One region of the Pseudoalteromonas sp. Z9A6 genome, then DNA from elsewhere that is predicted to be linked to it. Evidence: predicted binding sites of a transcription regulator. Region 1 holds the regulator's gene; each other region holds the start of a gene.
What was found. Region 1 encodes sigma-54, which starts transcription at its own class of promoters, with help from an activator protein. Its sites were predicted from a motif close to GTTGGCACGNNNNTNGNNT; they were not measured.

Region 1 (5,603 bases):
TTAGCCACAAAGTCACTGCGGCTAAAATGGAGCTATACCAGCAATTAGGTTTCACGTTTTTCGAAAAACCCATTTTTACTTTATATAACGAACAACAAACGTGGCAAATAAATGCAGACGAAGCAACATTATACGAAGATAAACAATTAATTTTAGAAGGTAATGTGGTTGCCAAAAATTTAACCGATAACGCCATGATAGACAAAATCAATGCTGATAATATTCAGGTTGATATAAAGCTATTAACAATGCGTTCGGAGCAACCCGTCATCATCACTGGACCCAATTTAAAAATCACCGGTAAAGGCCTAGAAGCCGACTTAAAAGCCGAAGTGATAAAACTAATTAACCATACGCGAACCATATACTATGACCAATAAAATATTAAAATCACTTATAATTCCTACACTTATACTAGCGTTTAATAGTAGTGCTGCAGAGCAAAACACGCAACCTGCTGCCAATCAAATTTCAATAAGTGCCGACAAGCAAGAAGGTCAATTGAAAGCTAATGTGGGTATTTTTGAGAAAAACGTTGAGATTATTCACGGTAATCGCCGCATTACAGCCGATCGCCTCGAAGTACACAAACGTGATGAACTTGGTGATAATAAACAATTATTAATTGCCACAGGTAGCCCTGCGCACTTTGAAGAAAAGCAATCAGACGGCACGACTATGAGCGCCAGTGCTGACGAAGTACGTTATGATGTATCTAAGCGTTTTTTAACGCTTGTTGGTAATGCACAAGTATCGCAAGCCGGACAAAAAATAAATGCTAAAAGCATTACCTACGACATAGAGCAGCAGCTCATCAGTGCCGAAAAAGATGAAAACTCAACTGACCGCGTTCACACAATTTTAGTACCGATCGAAACTAAAAAAAGTAAAAAAGGCGATAAAGGTCAACCATGAGCACATTAAAAGCAGAACTATTGGCAAAAAGCTATAAAGGTCGTGAAGTTGTAAAAAACGTCGGCCTTGAAGTACAAGCTGGCAGTATAGTTGGCTTACTTGGCCCTAACGGTGCTGGTAAAACAACGACTTTTTATATGATTGTAGGGCTTGTTCCTAGCGACAAAGGTAAAATATCTATTGATGATAACGATATTACTCTTTTACCTATGCATAGTCGTGCTAGATTAGGCATAGGCTACTTACCACAAGAGTCATCGATTTTTAGAAAGCTGACTGTTTATCAAAACTTAATGGCCATTTTAGAAACGCGCAAAGAACTAAATAAACAAGCCAGAGAAGACACGCTCAATAACTTATTAGATGAATTTAGCATACAACACATTCGTGATAGCCAAGGTATGGCATTATCGGGTGGAGAGCGTCGTCGTGTAGAAATAGCACGAGCACTGGCAGCAGATCCTAAATTTATATTACTGGATGAACCGTTTGCCGGTGTTGACCCTATTTCGGTATTAGATATAAAGAAAATAATAGAACATCTTAAAAATCGTGGGATTGGTGTATTAATTACCGACCATAACGTAAGAGAGACCCTTGATGTTTGTGAAAAAGCCTACATTGTTTCTCATGGGGAGCTGATTGCATCAGGTACTCCAGAACACGTATTAAATGATAAAACAGTACGCGATGTTTACTTAGGCGAGCAATTTAGGCTGTAACATTTACGCCATGTCTTTAAGCATCTGCTAGTATTAATTATAACAACATAAAAGGATTGTTAGAGATACATGAGGCAATCACTACAGCTGCGCATGGGCCAGCAACTTACAATGACTCCACAGTTGCAACAAGCTATTCGTTTGTTGCAACTCAGTACATTGGATCTCCAGCAAGAAATACAAGAAGCTCTCGACAGTAATCCACTATTAGAGGTTGAAGAGGCAGACTATTCTGAAGACGCTGCTGGTAAAAACGAGCAAAAAGCTGATACCGATGACATAACTGTTAGCGCATCTGCTGATGATGCTCCGAGCGAATACGAACAAGATACTGGTGAAGCACTTGCAAAAGACACGCTAAGTGACGACATGGCTATGGATGTTAGTTGGGATGAGTACATGAGTGCCGCCCCAGCAGCCTCATCAGGTCCAATGCCTGAAGACGAATCTATATACCAAGGCGCCTCTACTGAAACGCTCCATGAGTATTTAATGTGGCAATTACAACTAACGCCATTTAGCCCTACCGATGAAGCCATCGCGATTGCGATTGTAGAGGCCGTCGATGATTCAGGTATTTTAACTCTCAGTTGCGAAGAAATTTTAGAAAGCTTTAATCAAGAAAACGAAGATGATAACGAAGTCGAACTTGATGAAATTGAAGCGGTATTAAAACGCATTCAACTGTTTGATCCTGTTGGTATTGCTGCACGTAGTTTACAAGAGTGTTTGTGTATTCAGCTTAATCAATTTGATAAAGAAACACCTTACATTAATGAAACGAAAATGATTTTAACCGAGCATATTGATCTATTAGCAGCTCGCGACTATCGTACATTAATGAAAAAAACTAAGCTTAAAGAAGAAGAGCTTAAAGAAGTGATGACACTAATACATACTCTCAACCCAAAACCTGCAGATACTATTGTAAGGGAAGAATCTGAGTATGTTATTCCTGATGTGTCAGTTAAAAAAATTAAAGGTCGCTGGGTTGTCGAATTAAACCCAGATAGCATGCCTAAAATTCGTGTTAATAGCCAATACGCGGCAATGTCTCGCACTGTAAAATCAAGTGGCGACAGCCAGTTTATTCGCTCACATTTACAAGAAGCTAAATGGTTTATTAAAAGCTTAGAAAGTAGAAACGACACGCTATTAAAAGTTACTAATTGTATTGTTAAGCAACAACAAGGATTTTTTGAACATGGCCCTGAAGCCATGAAACCAATGGTTTTAAATGATGTCGCTGAAATGGTAGAAATGCACGAATCGACAATTTCGCGTGTGACTACTCAAAAGTACATGCATACACCCCGTGGTATATTTGAGCTTAAATATTTTTTCTCAAGCCATGTAAGTACTGAAAACGGTGGTGAATGTTCATCTACAGCAATACGTGCGCTTATCCGAAAATTAATCGCAGCAGAAAACTCAGCAAAACCATTGAGTGATAGCAAAATAGCGGATATATTGGCTGAGCAAGGAATTAAAGTAGCAAGACGTACAATCGCAAAATACCGTGAATCTCTTGCTATTCCACCGTCAAATCAGCGTAAAAGTCTGATTTAAGACGCTAAACTAAGAGGGTAATGCTTATGCAACTAAACTTAACTGGTCGTCACGTAGAATTAACCGATTCACTAAGAGACTATATTAATACTAAATTTGCGAAGCTTGAAAGACACTCTGATCATATTAATAATGTTCATGTCATTCTCGATGTAGAAAAATTAAATCAAAAAGCAGAAGCCACAATACACGTAAGCGGTGCTGAGCTATTTGCCTCTACAGAACATCAAGATATGTATGCCGCTATTGACTCGTTGATCGACAAGCTCGATCGCCAAGTAATCAAACACAAAGAGAAGCTTGCTCGACACTAATATGATGAAATTAAGTTCACTTATATGCCAGGACTGCAGCAAAGCTGCGGTCCTTTTTAATAGCAAAAAAAGAATTTTAGAGTTCATTAGCGAACTTGCTCACGACAAACTTCCGTATTTACCGCAACAAGATATTCTTAACGCTTTAATGAGCAGAGAGAAATTAGGTAGTACAGGTATAGGGCGTGGCATTGCTATTCCTCATGGAAGAATGAGCGGTGCAGAAGAGCCTTTGGCTTTAGTGCTCGTTAGCGAAACTCCAATAAACTTTGATGCAATCGATAATCGCCCTGTTGATATTTTTGTCGCACTCATCGTACCAGATGGCGATAACCAGCAGCACTTAAAGACTCTAGCAACCATTGCTGATAAACTAAACAACAAAGATTTTTGTAAACAGTTACGCAGTGCAAAATCTGATACTGAGCTTTACCAAGTTATTGTCGATCAATCATAGTTTTATAAAGGGTGTTAAATGGAGTTAATTATCATAAGCGGCCGTTCTGGTTCTGGAAAGTCGGTTGCTTTGCGCATTGTAGAAGATTTAGGTTATTATTGCGTAGATAATATTCCAGTAAACCTACTACCTTCATTAGTTCGCAGTGTGTCTGATAGCTACGATAAAATTGCTGTTAGCATAGATGTGCGCAACATCCCTAAAGAACAAGATGAATTTAACGATATTCTTGAATACTTGCCTGGCTTTGCAAACCCTACGTTGTTTTATTTAGATAGCGACGATCAGACATTGATCAAACGCTTTTCTGAAACACGCAGATTACACCCACTATCAATAGACTCGTTGCCCCTTGATTTAGCCATCAAAAAAGAAAAAGAATTACTTGATGTATTAACCACTCGCGCCGACTTTATGATAGATACGACTGATTTAAGTGTTCATCAACTCGCTGAATCTATTCGTGAAAAGATTTTAGGTAAAAAAGATAAGCAACTGATTGTCACATTTGAATCATTTGGTTTTAAACACGGTATACCAAAAGAAGCAGACTACGTATTTGATGCACGCTTTTTACCAAATCCACACTGGGAACCAGAGTTAAAGCCTTTAAATGGGTTAGATCAACCGGTTAAAGACTATTTAGCTAATCACAGCATAGTGCAAAAATTCACATGGCAAATTCAAACATTTGTACAAACGTGGTTACCACATTTAGAACGAAATAACCGCAGTTATTTAACCATTGCTATTGGGTGTACAGGCGGGCAACATCGCTCTGTGTATTTAGCGCAAACTATCGGTGAAAGTTTCGCAATGACACATCCCAATGTAAAAATTCGCCATCGCGAGCAAGAAAAATAATATAGCTGAATAATCACCTGTTCAGCTTAGGTAGAGTAAGTTATGCATTGTGAAGATACCTTTTTAATAAAAAACAAATTAGGCTTACACGCCAGAGCAGCTACTGTGCTTGCGCAATTAGCAGTACAATTTGATGCGACAATCACATTATTCCAAGATGACAAAGAAGCAGCAGGCGATAGCGTACTTGCACTAATGTTACTTGAAAGTAGCCAAGGAAAAGAAGTTAAAGTTGTTTGTAAAGGCCCTGATTCTGAGCAAGCTTTACACGCTGTTGGAGAATTAATAGCACAACGCTTTAATGAACAAGAATAACCTGTTTTATAAAAACAATATTCGCATTACTAATGCTTCAATTAAAACAGATATATAAAATAGATAGGTTAGTAACGCCAGTTAACTCACCTCCCCCCCATAAAGTAATATAACAATTTATAAAGGACGCCAATGCCTGAAGCTTTTGAACAAGATTACCCACTACAGCAACTAAAACAGGTGACGAAGTCACTCAATAGTGGTCAATTTGTTCAAGTTAGGCGCATGCTCGCAAAAACGGCTCCTTGTGATACCGCATTATTATTAGAATCATCACCGCATAAAATTCGCCGACTGCTTTGGCAATTGGTCGATCCTGATGTGCAGGGTGATGTTCTTGAAGAATTATCTGAAGATGTTCGTTTAGGCATTATTGCCCAAATGGAACCTAAGCACATTGCCGCCGCAACTGAAGACATGGGCCACGATGACTTAGGTGAAGTATTA
Region 2 (5,603 bases), on a different contig from region 1:
GCTCATGCTTGAGGCCGATAGTTTACCTATCGCTCTAAACACTTCTTGCATAGCGGGTGCTTCACCAATAATGTGGGCACTTTTTGGTGGAGCTTGCTTTCGCTTAGTTTTTTTAGTGGAGTTTGCTCTGCATGCGCTTTCGACTAGCGCCACTGCTTCGTTTAAATCAAACGGCTTAGCTAGGTATTCAAAAGCACCTTTTTGAAATGCATTAACTGCAGAGTCCAAATCTGAGTGGGCAGTCATTATAATAACTGGCAGCCCAGGGTTTTGCTCTGCTATAAGCTCAAGCAACGCCATGCCATCCATACCAGGCATTCGTACGTCCGAAACTAAAACAGTAGGTTGACTAAACTTTAATGCGCTTAATACATCTTGCGCATTAGCAAAGCTTTCTGCGTTAAACCCTGCACGGGTTAGTGCTTTTTCAAGTACAAATCGAATAGAAGCATCATCATCTACAAGCCAAACTGTTTTCATGCAAACTCCAAACATTAATCTGCAAAGGGCAGATAGATATTAAATTCAGTATGTCCAGGCCAGCTATCACATTCTATATAGCCATCATGTTGATCTATCAGCGTTTGCGCTATTGAGAGTCCTAACCCTGAGCCATCTTCTTTATTGGTGATCATAGGGTAGAACAGTGTTTCACGTACACTGGGATCAATACCTGGTCCGTTATCAGATATTTGGATCAACAAGGCTTTTTTAGGTGCTTTACCTGGGCGACGATGCTGATGATTAATGCGGGTTTTTATTGTTATTTCACCGCCATCTACAAGCGCCTGCTGAGCATTTCGAACAATGTTTAATACTACTTGCTGAATTTTACCTTGATCAATGTATACATCAGGAATGCTTGGGTCGTAATCCTTAACCAAGCTAATGTTAGAACAATTATCTAACGTACTTAGTCGTGCAACTGATTCAAGTGATTGATGTATATTGCCATACGATTTTTGCGGAAGCTGATTTGGCCCTAAAAGCCTATCTACTAATTCACGTAATCGGTCGGCTTGCTCAATGATAAGTTCAGCACATTGGTCTCTTTCTTGTTGATCAACCTCATACTGCAATAACTGCGCCGCTCCGCGAATTCCACCTAAAGGATTTTTAATTTCGTGAGCTAAGCCTCTAATTAGATTTCGGGCTGCTTGGTATTGATGCATTTGATTAGACGCTTGGTCGTGCTTAATTTCGTCATCAGTTTGGCGCCACTCAAATAAAATATAAAGTGAGCCTTCAAACTTAATTTGTCGTGTACTTACGGCTACTTTTGCATGGCGAGAATCGCTAAAAACCACGTCAGCTCTGTGCTGCTGGCAATCTACACCTTCAACTAATGAGTATTGTTCTATACGCTGCAAATCGATTGAATGGTAATTAAAAAGACTATCGAAAGGCTGATCTAATAGGCGCTTGTTACCAAGGCCAAGCAGTTCGCTAGTACTGGTATTGGCATAGACAACGGTGAAGTTTTTATCAAGCAACATGATAGCGGTTGTTTGATTTTGCCAAATAGCATCGAGTAGCTCAGGGCTAAAGTTTTTATTATTAATCATAGCTGCACCATTTTAGTGCGTTGATATTTACAAGCAAGTTATATAGTAAAATACACTGCTGCACGTTTAGTAATGCCCCAATTTAGTTACTTAGGTTTAGCCCTTTTCGGTGCATAAAAAATATGCAGGGCTCACTTATAGCAATAACTTGGTTTTTACTATTCAAAAGCTTTAATTGTAGTGTGTGCTCACCACGTTCTACATCTCTTATTGCAAAGGTTGAACTGTCACTGGCTGGGCCATGTGCTTTGCCATCAATAAAAAGTTGTATAGTAAAACCAGTTTCAAAGCGTGGTTTTATTCGGCTAGTAACATAAACAGTGCCGGTATTTTCACGAATAGTCTGGTTATGATCAGGTGAGGAAATGGCAATACTAAAGGCCGCTTGTTGGGGCTGGGGTTGCTCGTCAAAAATGTCAGTATTTGTTGCAGGCATATTAAGATCTTGGCTGGTAAGCTTTACCTCTTTAGCACCTTTATGAGGGGTGTCAGAGAACACTAATACGCCATTTTTATCTTTCCAAGCGTATATCTTTGTTTCACCAGCGTAACCATAATTGCTTAATCCTAAAGCAATTAATAGTAATAAAATCTTGTTGTTCACTCTGCAGCCCTGCATTTTTGTCGGTAACTTAACTTTAGTGGAGATTGATTAATTTTACCATTAAAAAAGCCCGCAAAGCGGGCTTGAGAACACACATATTTTATACAGCTAAATTAACAGCTGTAGTACATTTCAAACTCAACTGGGTGAGTTGTCATGTTAAGCTTTTCAACTTCTTTAGATTTAAGTTCGATGTAAGCATCGATTAAGTCATCAGTGAATACACCACCTTGAGTTAAGAATTCACGGTCTGCGCTAAGTGCAGATAGTGCTTCGTCAAGTGATGCTGCAACAGTTGGGATTTCTGCTGCTTCTTCAGCTGGTAAGTCATATAAATCTTTATCCATAGCATCGCCAGGGTGGATCTTGTTTTTGATACCATCAAGGCCAGCCATAAGCATTGCTGAGAAAGCAAGGTATGGGTTAGCTGTTGGATCTGGGAAGCGTACTTCAATACGACGACCTTTTTCAGATGGAACCACTGGGATACGGATTGATGCAGAACGGTTACGTGCAGAGTATGCAAGCATAACTGGTGCTTCAAAACCTGGTACTAAACGTTTGTACGAGTTAGTAGAGGCGTTTGCAAAAGCGTTAATTGCTTTAGCATGCTTGATGATACCACCAATGTAGTAAAGCGCATCTTCAGAAAGGCCGCCGTACTTATCACCAGCAAAAAGGTTTACACCATCTTTAGCAAGTGACTGGTGACAATGCATACCAGAACCGTTATCACCAACAACTGGCTTAGGCATAAACGTTGCTGTTTTACCGTATAAGTGAGCCATGTTATGGATAACATATTTCATTTCTTGGATTTCATCCGCTTTTAATACCATTGTATTAAAGCGAGTAGCAATCTCGTTTTGACCTGCTGTTGCAACTTCGTGGTGATGTGCTTCTACTACTTGACCCATTTCTTCTAGAACTAGACACGTAGCTGAACGCCAATCTTGGAAGTCATCAACAGGAGCAACTGGGAAGTAACCGCCTTTAATACCTGGACGGTGACCTGTGTTGCCATCTGCATATTCTTTATCTGAGTTCCAAGCAGCTTGCTTAGAATCAATTTTGTACATAGAACCAGACATATCTGATTTGTATTTAACGTCGTCAAATACGAAAAACTCTGGCTCAGGGCCAAATAAAACTGTATCTGCAATACCTGTAGAGCGCATGTAATCTTCAGCACGCTTAGCAACAGAACGCGGGTCGCGCTCATAACCTTGAAGTGTTGAAGGCTCTACTACGTCACAACGTACGATTAATGTTGATTCTTCAGTGAAAGGGTCTAGTTTGATTGATTCAGCAACTGGCATTAATACCATGTCTGATTCGTTTATGCCTTTCCAGCCTGCAATTGAAGAACCGTCAAACATTTTACCGTCTTCAAAAAAGTCTTCATCAACTTGGTGATGAGGAATAGATATATGTTGTTCTTTACCCTTAGTGTCAGTAAAGCGTAAATCAATGAACTTGACGTCATTTTCTTTAATAAAATCTAAAACCGATTGTGACATGTGTCCTCCAACTATTGGGTTTTGTTATTGCTGCATAATTGCTTTGGGATTTACTAAGCTGATTTTGTGCCATTTTTATAACTAGCTGTTTATAAATTAAAAAAATATCGTTGCATCAAAATGGAATGTACAAACGCACTATATTGGTGCGTAAATTTTCCTTTTTGGTGCAAAATTTACAGGGCACAATTTGCTGCTAATTTAATCGCTCGGAAATAGCATAACCTAAATGCAAAAGAGTACCAAAAAGATCAGCAAAATAGCCAAAAAGGCTGTTTTTCAAAAAAAATTTGAAATTTAATTCATATAATTGTCATATATAAAACAGATACTTAGTAAAAGTATTGAGAAAGTTTTGAAATTTATATTGGATAAACTTTCATCCATGTCATTAATGAGGGATAATATGCGCCCTTTTAAATCCTATGCTGGGACATCTCGCGAAAGCGTGGATGAGTGCGTAGATCTTGCAGGATCAATGAGAATTTAATTTCTCTGAGTAAATATATGAGCATCGAACAGTTAAGAAATATAGCGATTATCGCGCACGTTGACCATGGTAAAACAACACTGGTTGACAAACTACTTGAGCAATCAGGTACATTAGAAACACGCGGCGGTAACGAAGAGCGCGTGATGGACTCAAACGACATTGAGAAAGAACGTGGTATTACCATTTTGGCTAAAAACACAGCCATTTCTTGGAATGACTACCATATCAATATCGTAGATACCCCGGGACACGCCGATTTCGGTGGTGAAGTTGAACGCGTACTTTCGATGGCTGACTCAGTATTATTACTTGTTGATGCTCAAGAAGGTCCAATGCCGCAAACGCGTTTCGTTACGCAAAAAGCATTCGCGCAAGGCTTAAAGCCAATCGTCGTTATCAATAAAATTGATAAGCCAGGCGCTCGTCCAGATTGGGTTATGGATCAAATCTTTGATTTATTCGACAACCTTGGCGCGACTGACGAACAGTTAGACTTTAAAGTAATCTACGCTTCAGCAATCAACGGTTGGGCAACACTAGATTTAGACGAACCATCAGACAACATGGAACCTATGTTCAAGATGATCGTTGAAGAAGTATCACCACCGGATGCAGATCCTGAAGGTGACTTCCAAATGCAAATTTCTCAACTAGATTACAACTCTTATGTTGGTGTAGTTGGTATTGGTCGTATAAAACGTGGTTCTGTTGCTCCTAACCAACAAGTTACTATTATCAGTGCTGATGGCACTACACGTAATGGTAAAATTGGTGCAGTACAAAGCTACCTAGGTCTTGAGCGTATCGAAACTGATAGAGCTTACGCTGGTAACATCGTAACTGTAACAGGTATTGGTGAGCTTAAGATTTCTGATACAGTTTGTTTCCCAGGAAACGTTGAAGCATTACCACCACTAAGTGTTGATGAGCCAACTGTAACAATGACATTCTCTGTAAATAACTCACCTTTCTGTGGTAAAGAAGGTAAGTTTGTAACGTCACGTAATATCCGTGAGCGTTTAGACAAAGAATTAGTACACAACGTAGCACTTCGCGTTGAAGATACTGCAAGCCCAGATAGCTTCCGTGTTTCTGGTCGTGGTGAATTACACCTAGGTATCTTAATCGAAAACATGCGTCGTGAAGGTTACGAGCTTTCAGTTTCTCGTCCAGAAGTTATCTTACGTACTGTAGATGGCGTTCTAGAAGAACCGTTTGAAACAGTGACTATTGACTGTCAAGAAGAGCATCAAGGTTCTGTTATGGAACAAGTTGGCCTACGTAAAGGTGAACTTACTAACATGACTCCAGATGGCAAAGGCCGTATGCGTTTAGACTTCATGATCCCAAGCCGTGGTTTAATTGGTTTCCAAACTGATTTCATGACGCTTACTTCGGGTTCTGGTCTTATGTACCATACG
Region 3 (5,603 bases), on a different contig from region 1:
ACTACATCGCCTTCGTTAACAACTTGCCCAGCTTTTACCTTAATCTTAAAAATATTACCGGCTAGAGGCGCGTTAAGTGTTTCACCTGATGCAACCGAAGCAGACTGAGGAATGTGCTCAGAGTCTTTTAATGTTACTTCCTTAAGTTCACCACCTTGCGCTACTACTACGTCATAAACTTTACCATCTACTTTTACGCTGTATTGCTCAGCCTTCACTTTGTTACTATTTGAAACTGATTTAGAAGGTGCTTTACTGCTTTTATCTTCAACAGAAGGTACTGGCTCAAATGCATCTGGGTTGTTGCGGTTTTTAATAAACTTCAAACCAACTTGTGGGAATAATGCATAAGTTAATACGTCATCAATTTGATCATCAGCAAGTGTTAAACCTTGCTCTTGTGCTTCTTTTAATAACTCAGCTTCAAGCGTTGCAAGCTCAGGTGCAATGTTATCAGCAGGGCGACAAGTAATAACTTCCGCTCCATCAAGCACGCGCTCTTGTAGCTCTTTATTCATTGGTGCTGGTGTTAAGCCATATTCACCTTTTAATACGCCAGCAGTTTCTTTAGTAATGGTTTTATAACGCTCACCCGTTAGCACATTAAGTACCGCTTGAGTGCCAACAATTTGCGACGTTGGTGTTACTAAAGGTAAAAAGCCAAGATCTTCACGTACACGTGGGATCTCAAGTAAAACCTCATTAAGCTTATCGGCTGCGCCTTGCTCTTTAAGTTGGTTTTCCATGTTTGTAAGCATGCCACCAGGTACTTGAGCTAATAAAATGCGCCCATCAACCCCTTTTAAGCTACCTTCAAATGCCGCATATTTTTTACGTACATCTCTAAAGTAAGCAGCAATTTCTTCTAGGTGGTTTAAATCAAGCCCAGTATCGCGCTCAGTCCCTTCAACTATCGATACAATAGTTTCAGTTGCGGAATGTCCATAAGTCATACTCATTGATGAAATAGCGGTATCGAGCATATCAATACCAGCATCAATTGCTTTTTGGTAAGTAGCAGTACTTAAACCTGTTGTAGCGTGGCACTGCATAGCAATTGGAATTGATACAGTTTCTTTAAGTGCTTTAATTAGTTTTTCAGCATCGTACGGCTTTAATAAACCCGCCATATCTTTAATACAAATTGAATGACAACCCATATCTTCAAGCTGTTTTGCAAGAGTTAGCCACATATCAAGTGTATGAACTGGGCTAACTGTGTACGAAATAGTACCTTGAGCATGAGCGCCTACTTTTACAGCCGCTTTAACAGCTGTTTCTAGGTTGCGAACATCGTTCATTGCATCAAATATACGAAATACGTCAACGCCATTTTTATGTGCACGTTCTACAAACTTTTCAACTACGTCATCAGCGTAATGGCGGTAACCTAATAAGTTTTGACCGCGTAATAGCATTTGCTGTTTAGTATTAGGCATCGCTTTTTTAAGTGCACGAATACGCTCCCAAGGATCTTCGCCTAAATAACGAATACACGAGTCAAATGTAGCACCGCCCCACGATTCAATAGACCAATAACCCGCATCGTCTAATTTGCTAGCAATCGGTAGCATATCGTCTAGGCGCATACGCGTTGCTAATAATGATTGGTGAGCATCGCGTAATACCAATTCTGTTAATTTTAATTTAGCCATGTGTGTGCCCCTTATTTATTATTTGATTTGTACTGAGCAATGGCAGCACTAATAGCAGCGACGTGCTCATTAGGCACACCTTGAGATTTAAAAGATGGTGATTTAACTGGTGTCGCCACGTCAGGTTCGCTTAAGCGCGTCACCAAATTAGACATAAGCGTTACTGCACCAATTAATATCGACAGAAATACAAACACCCCAACCATGCCAGTAAGCATTAAGTTACCAGCCGTTGTGAGTAGAGCACCTATATCCATTTTTCTCCCCTTGAAACCCATATCGAAAATAAAAAATCGATTTAATTAAATATTTATTCACTGGATAATAACAAAACTAATCGCTTTGTCTACATCTTGTAAATTGGTAAAACCAATTAAACAATACACAACATAACACTCAATTAATTTACATGCTATAACTCAGCAATCACGCGCCCTACAATACATACAAGAAATAACGACTATAGCTAATAGTTATATGGAAGTTGTTAATTAACTATCAAGCTAAGTAAAAATAAACACCAACTTTTAATATTAAATGCAAAGCCATTGCCACTTGTTAATTGGTCTTACCAAATAAACCCTATTTAGTGAATATTTAGCAGTTATTTGCAACAGTGTGAATAACTTACATAACAAAGCGTAAAAGTTACTAACCAACTAATAACTAGAACAACAGTAAAAAACCATAACCAATTGATATTTATAAAAAATAAACTTTGGCATATAACTGGCATTAGTTGTTATGAGCAAATTTGATAACCAAGGAGAAAACAATGTTACGCTGGACAATTACATTTTTAGTTATTGCTTTAATCGCTGCAGTGTTAGGTTTTGGTGGCATCGCAGGTGCCGCAGCTGGTATAGCAAAAATTATATTTTTTATCTTTTTAGTACTTTTAGTGATTTCATTAGTTTCAGGTGCACTACGTGGTAAATCACCCAGGTAGATAAAGCATTCAACTAACAAACACTAAAATTAATTAATACTTACAAGGAATTACACTATGAACTCTACAACTTTAAAAGCAGCACTAATCGCAGTATTTGCAGGTTTTTTCATGATGGGTTGTGAAGACAACCATGCAGAAGACGCTGGCGAACGTATCGACGAAGCAGTAACTGACGTGCAAAACTCTGTTGAAGATGCATGTGAAAATGTTAAAGAAGGCGTGAACGCTGAAGAAACTAACTGTTAATTCTTCTTGTACCGCTAAAAAAACGGCTTTCGAGCCGTTTTTTTGTGCCAGTAATAAAATCACTGACTATAAAGCTGCTCATTTAGCAGTTAGCTTGTTAAAATAAAAAAAACGATATTTAAAGCAAGGCAAAATGGCATTCACAACCACCTACACATTAGATAAACCCTACTTTTACGAGTGTTTTGATGAGTCACTCCCTTATAGTAAGCGTGCAAAACCTAAATACTTTTTACTTGTGTTGTTAGTTGCGCTTGGTTTATTTGGCATTTATGTTTTAGATGATCATTACTTAGGATCGTTTATGATCATGTTAGCGGTACTCGAATGCGTCGCTTTTTACTATCGCAGACCATGGTGGGTAACCAGACAAATGCTCAGCAGAGCATCAGGCTCTGAGGTAACACTTACCTTTGATGAAGAAGGTATTAAATCTGCTAATCATTACAAAAGCTATCAATTAGAATGGCAAAATATAAGCGAAGTAATTGACACCCAGCAAGGTATTATTATTAAAAACAAAAGCGGCATGCAGTACATATCAAAACAAATACTTAGTCCTGAAACACTCGCTTTTATAAACAAAAAAGCCACTCAGTGAGTGGCTTTTAGTCTAGTTGAGTTAATTACTCAACTACGTATACGTGTTGATTAAGCATTGCCCGGATTAGGGTTCGACTTTTCAGCTTGTATGCGCATGTAAATCTCTTCACGATGCACTGATACGTCTTTTGGTGCATTAACACCGATTCGAACTTGATTTCCTTTAACACCTAGAACAGTAACTGTTACTTCGTCACCAATCATTAGGGTTTCACCTACTCTACGAGTTAGTATTAGCATTCTCTTGCTCCCATGTTCCAATAAAAATTATAAGATTCCGCTTAAACATACTAATGAAAATTAGACTGAAAAGTAAGTAAAAACTCGCAATCTATCCATTTTCTGTTAAAAATGCCTTGTGTAATGCACGAACAGCCAACTCTAAGTACTTTTCATCTATTAAAACTGAAATTTTAATCTCTGAAGTCGAGACTAAAACCACATTAATATTTTCCTGCGCTAATGCATCAAAAAATAAACTAGCGACACCAGAATGTGATTTCATACCCATGCCAACAGCAGAAACTTTAGCTACTGCTTGCAATCCGCTTATATTTTGAGCACTGAGCTGAGCTTGATCTTCACTCAATAATTCAAGTGCTTGCAGATAATCATTCGAGTGCACAGTAAAAGCATAGTCTATTTTTTCAAAGTTATGATTAACTTGATTAATCATATCTATTTCGATGCCATTTTCGGCAAAAAGTTTCAATATTTTTGAAAGATATTGCGTGCCCGTTGGCACACCTTGTACCTTAATTAAACATTCGTCACGATTAAACGCAATCCCCGATACAACCTTGCTTGGCATATCGTTCTCCTCAAAACTTATTAATGTACCTTCATCGGGATTAAAGCTCGAAAGCACCCTAAGTGGCACATTATGTTTTCCTGCGGCTTCTACTGAGCGAATATGCAAAACTTTCGCCCCTAAACTTGCCAGCTCTAGCATTTCGGCAAAGGTAACTTGGCTCATTCTGCGCGCGTTAGGTTCAACACGAGGATCTGTAGTATATACGCCGTCAACGTCTGTATAGATCTGGCATTCGTCAGCTTTTATAGCCGCTGCTATTTCTACAGCCGATGTATCGGTGCCGCCGCGCCCAAGCGTTGTAATGTTGCCCTCAACATCACGCCCCTGAAACCCAGCAATAATAGCAATACGATTATGCTCAAGCTCATGCTTTAAACGCGTAGCAGCAACCTCTGCAATACGAGCTTTACCAAACATGTTATCGGTTAAAATATTGACTTGATCGGCTAATAGGCTCACAGCAGAGTGGCCACGTTTTATAATAGCCATAGCAAGTAGTGATACAGAAACCTGCTCTCCGGTGCTAATTAGTACATCTAGTTCACGGCTACTCGGGCGAGTATCAATTTGTTTGGCGAGATTAATTAAGCGGTTGGTTTCTCCCGACATAGCCGAGAGCACCACAACCACTTGATGTCCTTGTTGTCTGGTTTTTACAACAAGGTCGGCGACTGCTTCAATTCGCTCTATTGAGCCGACCGAAGTGCCACCGAATTTTTGAACAATAAGCGCCACTTAGGCTTAAGTACGCTCAGTTAACCAAGCTGTAACGCTATCTAGTGCAGCAGCAAGGTTTTGTGGCTCACTACCACCAGCTTGTGCCATATCTGGACGACCGCCACCTTTACCACCTACTTGGCCTGCCATGTGGTTAACTAACTCACCGGCTTTTACTTTGCCTGTTAAGTCTTTAGTAACACCAGCAATTAGGCTTACTTTGTCGCCACTGGCAACACCCAGTGCAATAACACCTGAGCCAATTTTGTTTTTAAGGTCATCAACCATACCGCGAAGCGCTTTAGATTCAGTACCTTCAACGTTTGCTACAAGTAGCTTAACGCCGTTAATTTCAACAATCGAGTCAAGTAAAGACGCGCCAGCTGCACTTGCTAACTTATCGTTAAGTTGCGCAATTTGCTTTTCAAGACCTTTAGACTTTTCAAGTAACGCAGTAACTTTTTCAAGTACCGATGCGCTATCGCCTTTAACTAAAGCAGCTACATCATGTAATTGTTGCTCTTGCTCGCTTACATAAGCAATTGCCTCTGCACCTGTTACCGCTTCAATACGGCGAACACCAGCAGCAATACCGCTTTCAGATACAATTTTGAAT

Region 2: glnA (glutamate--ammonia ligase) is a predicted target of sigma-54. The motif match lies at 3,745-3,763, and genes of this name have one in related genera.
Region 3: GQR53_RS12890 (DUF1328 family protein) is a predicted target of sigma-54. The motif match lies at 2,373-2,391, and genes of this name have one in related genera.

The regions. Positions count from the first base shown of each region.
Region 1 is NZ_WTKZ01000009.1:5,147-10,749, reverse strand. Features, by position in the region: gene lptC (LPS export ABC transporter periplasmic protein LptC) at 1-380, shown strand, start outside; gene lptA (lipopolysaccharide transport periplasmic protein LptA) at 370-915, shown strand; gene lptB (LPS export ABC transporter ATP-binding protein) at 912-1,637, shown strand; gene GQR53_RS05395 (RNA polymerase factor sigma-54) at 1,707-3,206, shown strand; gene hpf (ribosome hibernation promoting factor) at 3,233-3,520, shown strand; gene ptsN (PTS IIA-like nitrogen regulatory protein PtsN) at 3,525-3,977, shown strand; gene rapZ (RNase adapter RapZ) at 3,996-4,841, shown strand; gene GQR53_RS05375 (HPr family phosphocarrier protein) at 4,884-5,156, shown strand; gene mgtE (magnesium transporter) at 5,289-5,603, shown strand, end outside.
Region 2 is NZ_WTKZ01000015.1:45,225-50,827, reverse strand. Features, by position in the region: gene ntrC (nitrogen regulation protein NR(I)) at 1-480, opposite strand, end outside; gene glnL (nitrogen regulation protein NR(II)) at 495-1,565, opposite strand; gene GQR53_RS08215 (DUF4124 domain-containing protein) at 1,648-2,169, opposite strand; gene glnA (glutamate--ammonia ligase) at 2,283-3,689, opposite strand; gene typA (translational GTPase TypA) at 4,197-5,603, shown strand, end outside.
Region 3 is NZ_WTKZ01000033.1:17,915-23,517, forward strand. Features, by position in the region: gene oadA (sodium-extruding oxaloacetate decarboxylase subunit alpha) at 1-1,655, opposite strand, end outside; gene GQR53_RS12885 (OadG family transporter subunit) at 1,667-1,912, opposite strand; gene GQR53_RS12890 (DUF1328 family protein) at 2,431-2,604, shown strand; gene GQR53_RS12895 (hypothetical protein) at 2,662-2,853, shown strand; gene GQR53_RS12900 (YcxB family protein) at 2,987-3,454, shown strand; gene csrA (carbon storage regulator CsrA) at 3,505-3,696, opposite strand; gene GQR53_RS12910 (aspartate kinase) at 3,788-5,005, opposite strand; gene alaS (alanine--tRNA ligase) at 5,012-5,603, opposite strand, start outside.